DNA from 3 places in the Staphylococcus sp. NRL 16/872 genome. Region 3 is predicted to be linked to each of the others. Evidence: riboswitches for the same ligand, from Rfam matches in the RefSeq annotation. Region 3 holds a riboswitch; each other region holds the start of a gene.

Region 1 (5,511 bases), 320 kb from region 3:
TTCCATGTTTATCAACAAAGCGATAAATACTTTCTTCTCTGATTAAACGACAAATATAATACAAGATTAATAAGCCAATCAATGAAGCAATCGTTGAAATAAGGAATAGAAGCGGAATAGATAAGCCAGATTTAACTGACATTAAACCCGCAAATGTCAATATAATTTCAGAAGGGACAACAGGCAACACATTCTCTAACAAGATAAGAATAAATATTGCTGCATAGCCCCATTTACTTATAAAATCGGTAATTAACTGTTCCATTTATTATAAAGAACTCCTTTAATTTTAAGCTTTAAACTATAATAAAAAATTCATAGTAAATTCATTATAATAAAATTTACTATGAATTGCTTGTATAAACCTAAAAGGTTATTATTTAAGAGCTTTTAAATAGCGATGATACAGTTGATTTGCTTCTTCATCATCTTCGACACCATAAACATTCATGCGTCCATCTTTAAATAGGGTGATTTCGTAATCTTTATCCTGAATGAGTTTCGCAAATGAAGTCGATTTCACCATATCACCCGGGAAATATTCAGCATGTTCAAAGACAGCAGGTTGGTATCTAAAGAGATACGTTTTACCACAAAGACTTTCAATGTGTTGTTGTTGTTTCGTTTCTAATAATTCGTAATGTTGCTGTTCACAAACCTCACAGTCGCTGTCTTTCAAGATATCGACATTCATGGCTTTGAAGTTAATATCGAACGCATCAATCGTAAGTAATTTTTTGGAAAAGCCTTTTCCAGATAAATAACAAATGGCTTCGGATACTTCATAACTTGCCACTTGTGTAATGACAGGAGGCAAGACGCCATTAATGGCACAACTTTCGCCAGTAGAAGGCATACGTTTTAATAAACATTTTAAGCAAGGCCCCTCAAAATCGATACCATAGACTGTGCCCTTACTACCAACTGCAGCGCCATACACCCAAGGGATGTGGTGTTTGTGACATACTTCATTAATAAGGTAGCGAATTTTAAAATGGTCCATGCCGTCAATGACAATGTCAGGATTCACCTTATTCAGAATATCCTCTATATTAGTAGAATCAATTTCTTGGTAAAATGCTTGTACCTCAACATTGGAATTAATATGAGACAATTTTTCTTTAACGGCATGTACTTTCGGCACCAAGTTTGTAGCGTCATCTTCTGTATATAACGCTTGACGATGTAGATTGGATTCTTCCACTATATCCATGTCAACAATGGCCAAGTGATGGGCACCCATGCGGGCTAATAGCTCTGCCACATGGCTACCTAATGCACCGGCTCCAAGTATTAAAATCTTTGCATTCGATAGGGCGTGTTGCCCATGTTCACCAAAAGCATAAAAACGCATTTGACGATTGTAGCGTTGCATTATAAGAATCCTAATCCTTCAGTTGGACTTGATGCTTGTGCAGTATATTTCACTGGAATTCGACCAGCTTCATAAGATAAGCGACCAGCTTCAATGCCTAATTTCATCGCTTCTGCCATTTTTACTGGATCTTTCGCACCTGAAACAGCTGAATTTAATAAGATTCCGTCAGCGCCTAATTCCATCGCATGACATGCATCTTTAGGAGAGCCAATACCAGCATCAACGATAACTGGAACATTAGCATTTTTAATGATATAGCTAAGGTTCAATTGGTTGTTGATACCACGTCCTGTACCGATTGGAGAAGCAAGTGGCATAACGGCATGCACGCCTAATTCTTCTAAACGTTTCGCTAGGACTATGTCATTAGAAATGTAAGGACATACGATATAACCTTTCTCTAATAACACTTTACAAGCTTCGTATGTTTCAAAAGGATCTGGTAATAATGTTTCATCATCACCAATGACTTCTACTTTAATCATGTCACATACGCCAGCATGTTTCGCGATTTCTGCGATACGAATGGCTTCTTCGGCTGTTTTAGCACCAGCAGTATTTGGGAAAGTGATGAAATCTTTTAAATTAATATTTGCAAGTGGGTTAGGTAAGTTTTTATCGTATAAGTTCATACGTCTTACTGCGAATGTAAGGACGTTTGTTTCTGATGCTTTAATCGCTTGTGTTTGGATGTCCTCATTTTCAAATTTACCAGTACCTAATAATAAACGAGATTGTAATTCTAATGATCCGATTTTAAACATTTTATCCGCCTCCAACAAATTCTAATAATTCTAATTGATCATCTTCACGTACAGTGTGGTTATCATAGTCTTCTTGTTTAATTAATGTTTTATTATGCTCGACAATGACACGTTCAGGGTCTAATTCAAGTGAGTGAAGCACTTGAGTAATCGACTGTTCTGCGTCGAATGTGAACGTATCACCATTAATGATACACTTCATTATTTGACCTCCTTGAGACATTAAATGACTCGTAATTGCGTGGTTTAACGCCAGTGAATAGCCAGTTTGCGATATCTCGTCCTATGACAGGTGAAAGTAAAATACCATTACGGTAATGACCTGAAATGACATATAAACCATCGTCGATGCGGTCCATGATAGGCAATTCGCCATCAGTATAAGGACGTACGCCTGACCATTGCTTAATGACCTTACCTTGTGCCAATTCAGGAACACGTTCATTGGCGTATTGATGCAACCATGAGACACCTTGATTAGTATTACCGACAGAATAATTATCAAATTCACTTGTTGCACCGATAAGGAAACGATTTGGTTGTTTCGGCACAATATAGCAACCATTCGTCATAAAGATCGTTTCTTTCAAATCTAGGCTGTCATGTTCAATAAGTAATACTTCGCCTTTGACACCAACTACTTTGCGTGGAAGTTGATAGTGTTCTAATAATTTAGAGCTCCACGCACCACCAGCGACAATCACTTTCTTAGCAACTAATTGACCTTCTGAAGTAGACACCTCATAGTAGCCATTTTGACGTTCAACACTAAACACTTCAGTTTCATAATAACGATGAATATCGCGCTGTTGCAGTGATTTAAAAAGTGCTTTCGTATAATGATTGGCATTGATTTGTCCATCATTTGGAATGTAGATAGCCATTTCGCTTGATGTAACATGACCATGCGTTAAATCGATTAAATCCTCATCAGATAATTCCACTACACTTGGGTCCATAGTACTTAAGAAGTCATATTGTTGTCTTAAACTTTCAACATCCTCAGGACGATTAGCAACTTTGATTAATCCTGAAGGTTGATATTGAATATCGATGCCTGTTTCATCTTGCAATGTTTCACACAGTTCTGGGAAAAGTGAGCGCGATTCAAGCGCGAGTCTAAATAAATCCGTATCTTCAGTAAATTCATTTTGTGCACCTAGCATACCGCCTGCTTTATAAGAAGCATGTTTACCAGGAACATCTCTGTCGACAATCGCGACATCCATTTGTGATTGACTTAAATGTCGTGCAATAGACATACCAATCACACCTGAGCCAATAATAAGAACATCATGCATCTTTCAACCACTCCTTTCGTAACTGTTCGATTTGTTGTAAAGATGCGTTCATAAAGAAAGAAATTGCACATATACCAGCAAACCCATTAGGTAATTGGTGAATCGTTTCTTTAGTGATGCCACCAATCGCATAAATAGGTATTGGCAAACGTAAAACGTCATTGATTTCATCCTGTGATCGTGGCTGTTGATTTGGTTTAGATGGCGTTTTGAAAATGTGGCCATAAAACACATAATCAAGACCATGTTCATAAGCTTGCTCCACAGATTGCTTGGAATGAGTCGACATACTGACTTCGACATTTGGGTGTAGTTGTTTATAGTCGAAAGCATTTGAATCCATTTCACGACAATGCAAGCGTGACAGTGTTAAGGATTCTAGTAATTCAGTATCACTGTGAATGATCACTTTCTCTTTAGGAAAGCCAGCCTCTAATAGTCGAGTGATGAAGTTGAATAACGCTTCGTGTGACATAGGGGTACGAAAGAGTAATCCGTCTATGCCTTTAGCTATAGCTAAGAAATGTTGTAAATCCTTGTCCGTTAAATCTTTGTAACTTGTTATTGCAATAAATATATGCATCACCCCTTGAACAATAAAAAAACGCTATTGCCCTTGTAGGGAAATAGCGTTCAGCTTAACTTTACGATATCCTTTGCGCCACTTTCCTACGCCAGTACAAACTGGATCAGGTTCCAGGAATTATAAAGTTCGTTCTTTACTCTCAGCCTTAAACAAAGGCACTTCCAGTGGATGATAAATGTTTATTCATTTATAAAATAACTCATAGCGTTTTAATTCAATTTCATTCTACAGTTTTTTTGATTAGAGTTCAAATCTTAATCCAAAGCAACTATGACACGCCCTTTTCAAAATGATAAAACAAAGAATACAAACAAGTACAATTTAATAAAAAAATATTAAAATTATATTGTAAACGTTTACACTAAGTGATAATATAATTAAAAATAAGTAATCAATATTGAAATTACTGTTAGAAGAAGGAGGATCTAAAGTACGTTCAAAACTACGTAATCATTTAGTACGACAACATTAATTTAGAATCAACAAATATAAATGAAAGTAGGACAGTAACATGGGTCAAGGACAAAGAAAGAGTAATGTGCGTTGGATGTTCGCACTATTGTTTTTTATTATCGGAGTTATCGCGTATATGGATAGATCAAATATCTCATATATTGCACCACAAATGATGAAAGATTTACATATGGACAAGCAACAGTTTGGATTGTTAGCTTCATTCTTCTCACTTGGTTATGCTTTAATGCAAGTGCCTTCGGGAATGTTAGCGGAGAAGTTTGGTCCACGTAAAATGATTTCAGTCGCATTAGTATGGTGGAGTGCTTTTACAATCTTTACAGGAATGATTAAACATCACGGTTTATTATTCTTAGTACGTTTCTTATTTGGTATTGGGGAAGCACCAATGTATCCATCTAATGCCGTATTTAATTCAACTTGGTTCTCAAAAGATGAAAAGGGAAGAGCATCAAGTGCATTACTTGCAGGTTCATATTTTGGACCCGTATTAGCACCAATTATTACTATTGCCATTGTAAATGCATTTAACTGGCAAGCAGTATTTTATATCTTCGGGGCAGTAGGTATCCTTATTGCGATTTTATGGGGGATTATCGCGAAAGATTTACCAGAACATCATCGTATGGTAAATGAGGCTGAAAAAAGATATATCATGGAGAATCGTGATTTAGTTCAAACAAGTAAATCACTTCCACCTTGGAATCAATTCTTCCGTCGTTTAAGTTTCTATGCGATTGCAGGTCAATACTTTGTCGTTCAGTTTATTATTGCTTTATTCTTAATTTGGTTACCTACGTATTTAACTGAACAATATCACGTAGAATTCAAACATATGACAATTAGTTCATTACCATGGTTTATCATGTTTATCTTAATTCTATCTGCAGGTGCTATTTCAGATAAAATTTTACATAGTGGTCAATCACGTTTTGTAGCAAGAAGTGTCATCGCTATTGTTGGTTTCATCGTATTTGCAGTATCAATCTTTTTCGCAGTTCATACTGA
Region 2 (5,511 bases), 150 kb from region 3:
GTGCTGATAAAACATTGGTAAGTCTGTAATAGCAACCACATAATCCCATTGTCTTTCATCATGATAATCTTGAATTTTTTTGAAGATTTCTTCTACAGATTCAGCAAAACCAGTCAGAGGATCAGCGACGAGATCAATTTTCCAATCGTGTTGATGATTGTGTTGTTGTGACAAAATGTCTGGTAGCTCATCAATTAAACTTTCGCCTAAGGTTTCAGTGACGCCTGGCGCGACAACTAAACCAACTAATTTTTCGTCGTTATTACTCATCCTTCATCCTCCTCTCTGTGGTCTTGTTTTTTACCTTCATGCGCTTCTTCATTATCTTCTTTATTTGAAGCGGATTGTTCTACTTGTTGTTGTGACTCATCTTGAGAAGCAGATTGTTGTTGTTCTTCCTCTTTCTGTTCTTCTTGTTCCGCTTCTTTATAACGATGATACTGGCGATATGAATACGTAATGCGACGAATTTTTTCTTCGTCCTCTACTGTAGATCCCATTGCTCCAGCCAGTAAGCCTAATGACGCTACAAACCATAAGAGTTTTAAATAATTTTGAAAAGTAAAATCCGGATTCGCACTTGTCCAATTATTAAATAAACTCACAGGTACAAATAGTGAAATACTGATAGATAGTAAAACATATAATATCACGTAATTCATTAATGTAATTAAAATTAATGTGAGCATCGTTGTAGCGTTATAAATATAACGATAAACCCGTTGAGATTTCGCTGTTTTACGTTCAAATAATTGATGTGCATAGAGTAACCAGCCTGCCATGCCTACGATAGCGATAATCATTAAAATAATAAATCGATAAATTGAATATTGAACACTTAATTCCCAAGGCATTGAAAAAATAGAAACATAGGTCCCTGTCGCAAATGCCACTGAAATAATTTTTTTAAAATTAAAGATATTCTTCCACGGTTCATTCGCCCGCGTTAACCCCAGTATAAGTTGAATCCACCCTAATATAAGGAAAGGATTGATATAGCGTTGTTTTGTACTATCATCCTCACTCGGCTCCACTGCTTTCGGACGAATAAATAGTGAAAATTTAGGGTGAGATTTAGGTTTGTCGTAATACAATTGCTCAATTAATGACGTAATACTGTTAACTAATTTACGTTCAAAATTAAACCAGCCTAATGAAGGCATCGATATCATTGCGATTTGTTGTTCACTATCAAAGTCACTAATAACGACTTTGTTACCTGAGATACTTGGTAAGTCGGTAATGCAAACGACGAAATCCCACTCATTTTGTTTCTTTAATTCAGCAGCTTTATCTATACTTGCGTACACATCTTCTGCTGAGCCGATTAATAAGTCGACTTTGGTTTCGAACTTCCAATCTACGTTGCTATTAATACGTTGTTGAAGTAAGCCTTGTATCTTGGGTATCGCACAGTCGACATGTTTACGTGCCACGCCCGGCGAAGGTACGAGTCCAATCGTGTACATTAAGTTAACTCCCTCCTTTTTTAAAAAAAATAAACGAAAAGTGTACGTTTAAAGTGGCAATCTACATTTAAACGTACACCCTATACATTGATATGTTTTATTTAGCAAGTACTAATGGTGAGAAGATGATATAAATAATCACAACTAAAGCTAAGATAATTGTGCCTGCAATATAGCGATATTTCCAAGGTGTTAGATCCACTTTAGCGTTATTTGTATTTAAATCAAATTCATTAGATGGTTTCAATTTATTGAAAATAAGTACAATGATTAAATCAATAAAGAAGATAACACTAAATGTATAGAGATAATTAATTTGTGGGAACATCAAGCTTACAGTGACATATAAAATAATATGCGTAAACAGTGCTACTTTAGCACCTAACTTAGAGGTACGTCTAGAGAAAAATGCCACAAGTACTAACACAAGAACGGGCATACTATAAACGCCGTTAAATTGTTGAACAATCGCATATAAACCACTTGGGAATAGTGAAATTAATGGAGAAAGTCCTACACAGATAGCACCAATGACTACTGTCGCAATATGACCTACGCGAGCTATGTGTTTGTCTGACGCTTTTTTACCAAAGAGTGGTTTATAGAAGTCATAGGTAAATAATGTCGTAGTACTGTTTAATGAACCTACGAAGGAACTTAAGATAGCACCAAAAATAACGGCACCAAAGAGACCTAATGACAAGTCTGGTAAAATACTTTGAATTAGCGCTGGATACGCATTGTCATTATTATCGATACCACCATTAAAATAGTTATAAGCAATGACACCCGGAATGACTGTGAAGATAGGTCCAAATATTTTAAAGATACTTAAGTAAATAGCACCTTTTTGTGATTCTTTTAAGTTTTTAGCTGCTAGTGCTTTTTGAACAATCATTTGGTTGGCACACCAGAAGAATAAGTTATTAAAAAACATACCAAAGAATAATGTTGGCCATGGCACGATATTTGAATCTACTGAGCCAAACGCGTTAAGTTTCTCAGGCGTGTGTTGAACGATATTGTCGAAACCTTTGACGAAACCGCCATCACCCACATGATGTAAGCCAATTAAAGTTACAATTAAACCACCAACAATTAACCCGATACCGTAAATAGAGTCACTGAATGCACTTAAAGATAAGCCACCTATAAAGAGATAAAGGACACCAATCACACCAATTGTTAATGAAATAATGATGGTTGCTGTCGTATTGCTTACACCTAAATAGTCGCCAATATGAAACATCTTATTAAAGACTAAAGAACCTGAATATAAAACAACAGGCATAAACGACACGACATACGTGAAAATAAATAAAATTGATACAAAACGCTTCGTAAATGTATCATATCTCATCTCTAAAAATTCAGAAATGGTAGAAACACCATAACGTAAGTATTTAGGAAGGAAGACCCAAGCGAGTAAGACTACCGCTACGGCAGCAGTAATTTCCCACGCCATAACCTCCATACCTTTTCCATAACTTTGACCATTCTGACCTACTAATTGTTCTGTTGATAGATTGGTCATGATAATCGTTGAAGCAATAGTGAAACCTGTTAAAGTATTGCCTCCCATAAAATAGCCGTCTGCACTATCGGTTTGTACTTTTTTCGATCGCCAATAAGCATAAACACTAATACCGATAACTACGCCTAAAAATAGCAAGACTGCTAGCCAATTCATACTTCTTTCGCTCTCCTTTAATAAATTTTGAATATTTTCCCAATATAAAAACAAACGTTAACTTCATATTTAACGTTTATATCCCCTTTTTTATCTTCGCTCCAGATTGAAAATTTTAAAAACAACTATTTATATTTAGTTCATATATATATTAAATTTACTTTTAATACTTTTTCAATCTTAAAACTTGTGCATTACCAATTTTAATGAATTTCAATATTTTTACAAATTTATTTTTAATCAATTTTGATTAATTAATTAACCTATGAAACTTATAAGAGCCTTTAATTTATTCGCTTTAAACTAAAAGATTTCCTAAAAGCAGACAAGATAGACGCAAATAGATAGCCTATCTTGCCCTACTTTTACTCTGCAATTACCTTGACTTCTAAATTCAAAAATTATACATTGTAAATATAGTATTAATATATGCACTAGGGGTGTTTTTTAACTGAGATGAGGCTTGTCCTCGAACCCTTTGAACCTGAACTAGTTCATACTAGCGTAGGAAAGTGTGGGATAAATTTTAGATGTTGATAGAGATTTTATGTCAAATCTCTTTTCTATATACATATCTATCATTTACGCAACTTTCCTAGCGAAGGTTGCGTATTTTTTTACTGTAAAAGAAAGTGATGGAGGCTTGTGCAATGGCAAGAACAGTATTAGTAACAGGCAGTGGCCGTGGTTTAGGCGCAGTCATCGTAAAAACATTAGTGTCTCAAGGATTTCAAGTTGTCATTAATTATAATAAGAGTAAAGAGACTGCTGAACAGTTAGCAACAGAATTAGGCGACAACGCAATCGCACTACAAGCAGACGTGACACAACGCGAAGAAGTGGAACGTTTAGTCAAAGAAGCAACCGCCCATTTCGGTCAAATCGATGTGGTTGTCAATAATGCGTTAGTCAATTTCAAGTTTGACCCAGTAGCACAAAAAGCATTTAAAGACTTAACTTGGGAAGATTACCAACAGCAAATTGATGGCACATTAAAAGCAGCATTTAATGTTACTCAAAGTGTAGTCCCTCAATTTATTGAACGTAACGCTGGTAGTATCATCAGCATCGGTACAAATTTATTCCAAAATCCTGTCGTGCCATATCATGAATATACAACAGCCAAAGCAGGCTTAATCGGATTTACACGCAACGTTGCTGCTGAATTAGGTCAATATGGCATTACGGCTAATATGGTTTCTGGTGGCTTATTAAAAACGACTGATGCCAGTGCTGTAACCACACCAGAAGTATTTGACTTGATTGCCCAAACGACACCATTACGCAAAGTGACTACACCTCAAGACGTGGCAAATATGGTAGCGTACTTAAGTTCTGAAGCCGCAAATGGCGTTACAGGACAAAACATTACAGTTGATGGTGGTTTAACAATGAACTAAAACTTTTGGAGTCGATAGTGACGTACTCAATGCACGCATTCTTCTCTATTTAATCAAAATCCCAACAACAAACTGGAGTGTTAGTGATTCATTATGAAGAAAGAGAAACAACAATTACACATTGGCATTTTAATTTACGGTTGTGGGCATCATCAGGCAGCTTGGCAACAATCTAATTCAAGCGTTGAACGTCTTGGTGATATTACGTATTATCAAGAGCTAGCTCAACTTTCCGAAAAAGGACTATTTGACGTCGTATTCTTTGCGGATAATCAAGCTTTCAATCCTGGTTTCACGACGATGCCGAGTTTCTGGTTTGACCCGCTCATTAACTTAACGGCTATTTCCCAGGTTACACATCATGTTGGTTTGGTACCCACTATCTCGAGTACATTTTCAAATCCATTTACGGCAGCGCGTCAGTTATTAAGTTTGGACCATATCACTGGTGGACGCGTCGGTTGGAATTTAGTGACTTCTATGACAGATGTGGAGGCTCAGAACCACAGTATGGAAGCATTGCCTGAGCATGCTGTTCGTTATGAAAAGGCGGACGAATTCGCCCACGTCGTTAATGAGTTGTTTGAGTCATGGACTACTGAGGACTTTCAACCTGATCGTGAAGCCGGCACGTTGATGGATACGACAACGATACAACCGCTTCACCATAAAAGTAAATATTTCCAAGTGCGTGGACCACTCACTACACCACAAAGTCCACAAGGAAAGCCCGTTGCTATGCAAGCAGGTTCATCTAACCACGGTATTGCATTAGCTACGAAATATGCTGATGCCGTCTATTCAGTAGCGTGGAATCTCAAACAAGCTCAACGCTATCGTGAAAGACTAGATGCTCAAATGAAACAAAATACAGATAACCCAAGATACATTAAAGTCTTTCCGGGATTAGTCACTTACGTGGGGCGTACGCATGAAGAAGCAGAAGCTAAAA
Region 3 (5,511 bases):
TAATTTTTTCAATAAACCGTAAATTCCAAATGAGAAAGCTAACATTAATGAAATAATCGGAAATTCGCCAACTCGAATGGTCATATATAATACACCAATTGCTGCAAATAGAATCGCTAAGGACTCAAATTTATTAAATCTTTCTTTTAGAAAAATGAACGCCAATAGAATACTCACTAATGGATTAATGTAATAACCAAGACTGGATTGTAAAACATGTCCATTAGAAACCGCCCAAATAAATGTACCCCAATTTATAGTAATCACGTAACCAGCAACTATAATTGCCACAAGTTGAATCGGATGAGTGAACAAGTGATTCAAGTCACGTTGAAATGTTTGAGATTTCCTAAGTACAAAAACCATCAAAATCATAAAAATCATTGATAAAACAATACGATAAGCTAAAATTTCAAATGCGCTTATGCCACCAATCAATCTCCAATAAATTGGAAGAACGCCCCATAATAAGTGCGCACCTAGCGCAAATAAAATTCCTTTCTTAAATTCAGCTGTAGAATTCATTACTCAACCTCCTAACTGTATAACCCTGGAAATATGTATTAATCATTATACCTATCGTATCAATACTTGGAAGGCTTGAGTATAGTAGGTGCTCATAAACTTAAAAAAACTATGAAATCAGGTTTATTTTAGACATCCTTCCTACTAACATCACACAACCCGAAGTCTTACCCTTATCTTTGAAACAGTAAAAAAGCAGTGACTACGTGAGCCACTGCCATAAGATATTTCAATATTATTGATAAATTTTATTGCCTGATTTTCTAAATTCTTCAGCTTTCTCTTTCATACCTTCTAATTGTTCTTTGTATGAATCACGAATGTCGTGTGACAGTTTCATTGAACAGAATTTAGGTCCACACATGCTACAGAAGTGCGCAATTTTAGCAGCTTCTGCTGGTAAGGTTTCGTCGTGATATTCTCTCGCACGATCTGGGTCTAATGATAAATTGAATTGGTCTATCCAACGGAACTCAAAACGCGCTTTACTAATCGCATCATCTCGAACTGTCGCACCTGGTAAGCCTTTCGCTAAATCCGCTGCGTGCGCCGCGATTTTATATGTGACCACTCCATCACGAACGTCATCTTTATTTGGTAAACCAAGATGTTCTTTCGGTGTTACATAACATAACATGGCAGTTCCATGGCTAGCAATTTGAGCTGCTCCAATGGCAGAAGTAATATGGTCATAGGCTGGCGCGATATCTGTAACTAGAGGTCCTAATGTATAGAACGGTGCTTCTTTACAATAGAAATCGGCTAAATCTTGGTTCTCTTTGATTTTATGCATTGGAATATGTCCTGGACCTTCAATCATAACTTGTACATTATGTTTCCAAGCAATTTCTGTTAATTCACCTAAAGTTTTAAGTTCTGCAATTTGGCTTTCATCGTTTGCGTCATAAATTGAGCCTGGTCGTAAGCCGTCTCCTAAAGATACAGCGACATCATATTTGTTTAAGATTTTACAAATATCTTCAAAATGCGTATATAAGAAGCTTTCTTCGTGATGCGCAAGACACCATTGTGCAATAATTGATCCTCCACGCGATACAATTCCTGTTAAACGGTCCACAGTTAATGGAATGTAATGAAGTAATACCCCGGCATGAATTGTGAAGTAGTCCACGCCTTGTTCAGCTTGTTCAATAAGCGTGTCCCGATAGACTTCCCAAGTCAAGTCTTCAGCTACACCGTTCACCTTTTCCAAAGCTTGATAAATCGGCACTGTACCTACTGGAACTGGTGAATTACGAATCAAATATTCTCGAGTAGAATGGATGTTCTTGCCTGTCGACAAATCCATCATCGTGTCTGCGCCCCAATGAATCGCCCATACCAATTTCTCAATTTCCGCTTCAATCGATGATGACACAACGGAATTTCCGATATTCGCATTAATCTTAACTTTGAAATTCTTTCCAATAATCATCGGCTCAGATTCTGGATGGTTGACGTTGTTTGGAATTATCGCACGACCTCTCGCAATTTCTTCTCTGACAAATTCCGGATCAACCTGTTCACGAATCGCCACAAATTCCATTTCATTCGTGATAATGCCTTGTTTCGCATAATACATTTGCGTTACCACTTTATCTTTCATCGCACGTTTCGGTTGATAATGAAAAGGGTGCGCCACATAGTTCTTGTGTCCTTCTTGCTTAAAGCCATTGTCTATCGATTGAATTTTGCGCCCTTCATAACATTCAACATCTTCACGTTCCACAATCCATGAACTTCTAAGTTTAGGGAGACCTCGATTAATATTCACTTCATAGTTCTCATCATGATATGGGCCTGCTGTGTCATAAACGACAATTGGGTCATTTTTAAAGGAACTACTTTCAAGTTGCGTATCCGAAAGCTCAATTTCACGGAAAGGCACTTTAACATCTTCGTGCTTTCCTACTTTAAAGATTCGTTTGCTCGCTGGAAAATTCTTTTTAAAATTAATCAATTCTTGTTTCATTAAAATAACCTCCTATTCGTTAGGAGCGTCCAATATTACTGATAAATAGCCTCATAAAAAAAGCATTCAGCTTAATACTGAATGCATAAGAAAATAAGCGAATTTATACTAATTTATTATATGTATTGAAATGTCATGAAACCTAACCACATCAGTATGTGCCTATGTTTAACTACATCTTAGCCTAAATTTACTCACTTGCTTCCCTACGCTAGCATTAACTAGATCAGGTAAAAAGGGTTGAAGCTTATAGCTTCTTTCAGCACATTAAAGCACCCCTAGCAGATGATATTATATTACTAGTATAATTATAACAAAGGTGTTATTTTACTACAAATCGAGTTTTAATTGAATGTATAAAAAACAGTGACTCTGTGAGCCACTGTTTGAATAAATATTGCTTTGAAGTTATCCCCCAAAGAATAGGTCGACAATATCACTCGTTCTATTATTATCCACTTTATAAAACTCTGTGTAACCACAATTTTTACAAGTAATCGTTTTGAAGTTGTTATGTTGCACATCAAACATCTTTGATAAACCTGAACCTGTTGCTGATAATGTGCCTTCCTCTACTTCCGTATGACCACATTTCACACAACCATTATTTAGATTTTCAGGCATATAACTCCTCCTTAAATTGTCTTTTAATTACTTATACCCTGTATACATTTAATCTAATAATTCATAACTTTGATATCTAATATGTTAGTTTACACAATACTACGTATTGTTGCTACTCGCTTGCTCTAGGCATTGCTTGAGCTAATCTATTTATAAATGAAAAGAGTTAAATCATTTTATAAGCCTTTTTCAAAGTCTTGTAAGTTGTGATTTAACTCTTTTTTATTCTGGTTTTGTCTCAATGCTCATGCTATTCCTAGTAGCGTCTCGCAGCCAATACTCCGTATTTTTAACAACTATACTTAAATGTAATTTAAAATACACTTATTTATTGCTTAATTATACTTTTTAATTCTTCGATAGAATATGGTTCATACTTTCTTCTATGAATCATTCTATGACAATTTGAACATAGAGGAACTAAATCTGTATAAGGGTTTACCAAATGTTCTTCCCCATTAATAAATAAAGGTTTTAAATGATGTATTTCAACAAAATCTCTTCCTATATCTCCATAAAACTTTTCAAAATTAAAATGACAAACAGTACAATTTAATCCGTGTATTTGAATAGCTATGTTTCTTAATTGAGCATTCCTCTCATATTTATAACTATATTATTTAACTAATCGTCCTTCTTTATAAACCATATTTTCTAAAGAATTATCAAAGCTTGTATCATATGCTTCTACTACTCTAATAAGGTTCTCAGATAGTTTTCTAGGTCCTTGAATTCTACCTTTCAATCCATTTTCAACTAAATCATTAAAAGTAATTAAATTATCCTCATAGGTCTTTAATAATTTTATTTCCATGTAATTCCATAATTAACATAGTTTTGGCCATTAACTATATATTGAGAATCATTTATTGTCACGTGTGACTTATTAGTTTTTAAAATTTCACATTTATATTTGATAGATTGATAAGGTTTAGAAATATAAATGTATATTATATCGCCTACCTTAGCTTGTTTGAGATTAGGACTTTGTTTCCAATCCAAAACTTTTAGATTTTCAAATGCTTTAATAACATTATAGGCATTTATATTACAAGGTATTATCCAAGAAAGATTTTCCACTTTTCTCTCCTCTAATTTTATCTATATTATTTTATATTTATTCTACTGATTATTTTTCTCTTTTCGATTTGTGTAATATGCATGTACAAAGAATGCGATGTTCATGAGTATGAGTAAAACAATTGATACGATTAGTGATACGACAGCGAATTGGCTGTCTGAATGGCTATGTGCTTTGAATAACTGTGCAATGATGTTTGGTAAGCAAACGATAAGTGCAATGAGTGCAAATATCTTTTGTTTAACGATAAAGCATGCAATCATCACTAGAGCAAGTAATATAATGCCTAAAATAATACTTTGAGTTTGTGATAAAGTGGCGATTGTATAAATAGGATAACGCTTTGAGATATAGATACTTAAAACCATCAGTCCAAATATGACGGCCCCACCTATAAACGCAAATACATAGATCTTTTTTTGCTCTCCATATTTAATAAACATTTTTTTCAAAAGAAATAACGGAGCAATGATACTTATTGCGAATATGAAAATAACATTTAAGATATAGCCTACTGTAAGTGTGAATTCTTTATTGAATAAGTCTGGAATAGTATAAATCGCAAACATAAAGAGTGCGAAGTAGGTTATATACTTAGGCAAGCCTTTGATAAAACTCATTTCTTTAGAAAAGTTATCGGCATAGTTTTTCACAGGCGTTTTTAAAATATCGCTAACATCGTTGCCATTCTTGTTTGCAATTTCAAAGTGATCTTGTAACTCATCACCAATGGCATGTATGTCTTCCTCATCCTTACCTCTAAATAGTAATTCAGCCTTTAATTTCAATATATAGTCTTCTTGTTCTTTACTTAGCATCTTCATCACTCCCAAATAAATTATTCATTCCTGAATTGAGATAACTCCATTTTTCTTTAAAACGTAATAATTCTTCTTGGCCGCTTTCAGAAATAGTGTAATACTTGCGCTTTGGGCCACCGTTGTCTGATTTACGAGTAGTTGTATTTACATAGCCTTTTTTACTTAATCTCAGAAGCACTGGATAAATACTGCCATCGCTTATTTCAGGAAATTGATTTTCTTTTAATTTCTCTAAAATTTCATAACCATACGTTTCGCCTTTTGCTATAAGTCCAAGTATTGCGCCATCTAAAAGCCCCTTCATCATTTGATTGGATACTGACATGTCATCACCTTTTTATTAACTATCTTATAATATAAGATAGTACATTATAAAAAAGAAGTCAACTATCTTACGTTAAAAGATAGTGACTCTTTAATAGTTGCTACATTGCAGTTTATTAATTTTTCTTGGCGCTTACTTTCAGTTTTTAAAAAGCTGAAACAAA

What was found. Region 3 has a riboswitch for thiamine pyrophosphate ahead of thiC (phosphomethylpyrimidine synthase ThiC). Riboswitches for the same ligand answer to the same signal wherever they lie in the genome.
Region 1: another riboswitch for thiamine pyrophosphate. It lies ahead of MT340_RS02270 (thiamine phosphate synthase); the one in region 3 lies ahead of thiC (phosphomethylpyrimidine synthase ThiC).
Region 2: another riboswitch for thiamine pyrophosphate. It lies ahead of MT340_RS01565 (3-oxoacyl-ACP reductase); the one in region 3 lies ahead of thiC (phosphomethylpyrimidine synthase ThiC).

The regions. Positions count from the first base shown of each region.
Region 1 is NZ_CP119327.1:495,506-501,016, forward strand. It holds gene uptA (undecaprenyl phosphate transporter UptA) at 1-265, opposite strand, end outside; gene MT340_RS02250 (ThiF family adenylyltransferase) at 377-1,375, opposite strand; gene MT340_RS02255 (thiazole synthase) at 1,375-2,142, opposite strand; gene thiS (sulfur carrier protein ThiS) at 2,144-2,344, opposite strand; gene thiO (glycine oxidase ThiO) at 2,328-3,443, opposite strand; gene MT340_RS02270 (thiamine phosphate synthase) at 3,436-4,026, opposite strand; TPP riboswitch at 4,093-4,202, opposite strand; gene MT340_RS02275 (pyruvate MFS transporter) at 4,541-5,511, shown strand, end outside.
Region 2 is NZ_CP119327.1:324,549-330,059, reverse strand. It holds gene MT340_RS01580 (5,10-methylene-tetrahydrofolate dehydrogenase) at 1-270, opposite strand, end outside; gene MT340_RS01575 (5,10-methylene-tetrahydrofolate dehydrogenase) at 267-1,469, opposite strand; gene MT340_RS01570 (solute:sodium symporter family transporter) at 1,567-3,159, opposite strand; TPP riboswitch at 3,586-3,687, shown strand; gene MT340_RS01565 (3-oxoacyl-ACP reductase) at 3,810-4,559, shown strand; gene MT340_RS01560 (LLM class flavin-dependent oxidoreductase) at 4,653-5,511, shown strand, end outside.
Region 3 is NZ_CP119327.1:173,475-178,985, reverse strand. It holds gene rarD (EamA family transporter RarD) at 1-525, opposite strand, end outside; gene thiC (phosphomethylpyrimidine synthase ThiC) at 761-2,497, opposite strand; TPP riboswitch at 2,684-2,787, opposite strand; gene MT340_RS00865 (zinc ribbon domain-containing protein) at 2,906-3,121, opposite strand; gene MT340_RS00860 (HNH endonuclease) at 3,450-3,629, opposite strand; gene MT340_RS00855 (hypothetical protein) at 3,738-3,935, opposite strand; gene MT340_RS00850 (hypothetical protein) at 3,926-4,201, opposite strand; gene MT340_RS00845 (hypothetical protein) at 4,244-5,020, opposite strand; gene MT340_RS00840 (PadR family transcriptional regulator) at 5,010-5,348, opposite strand.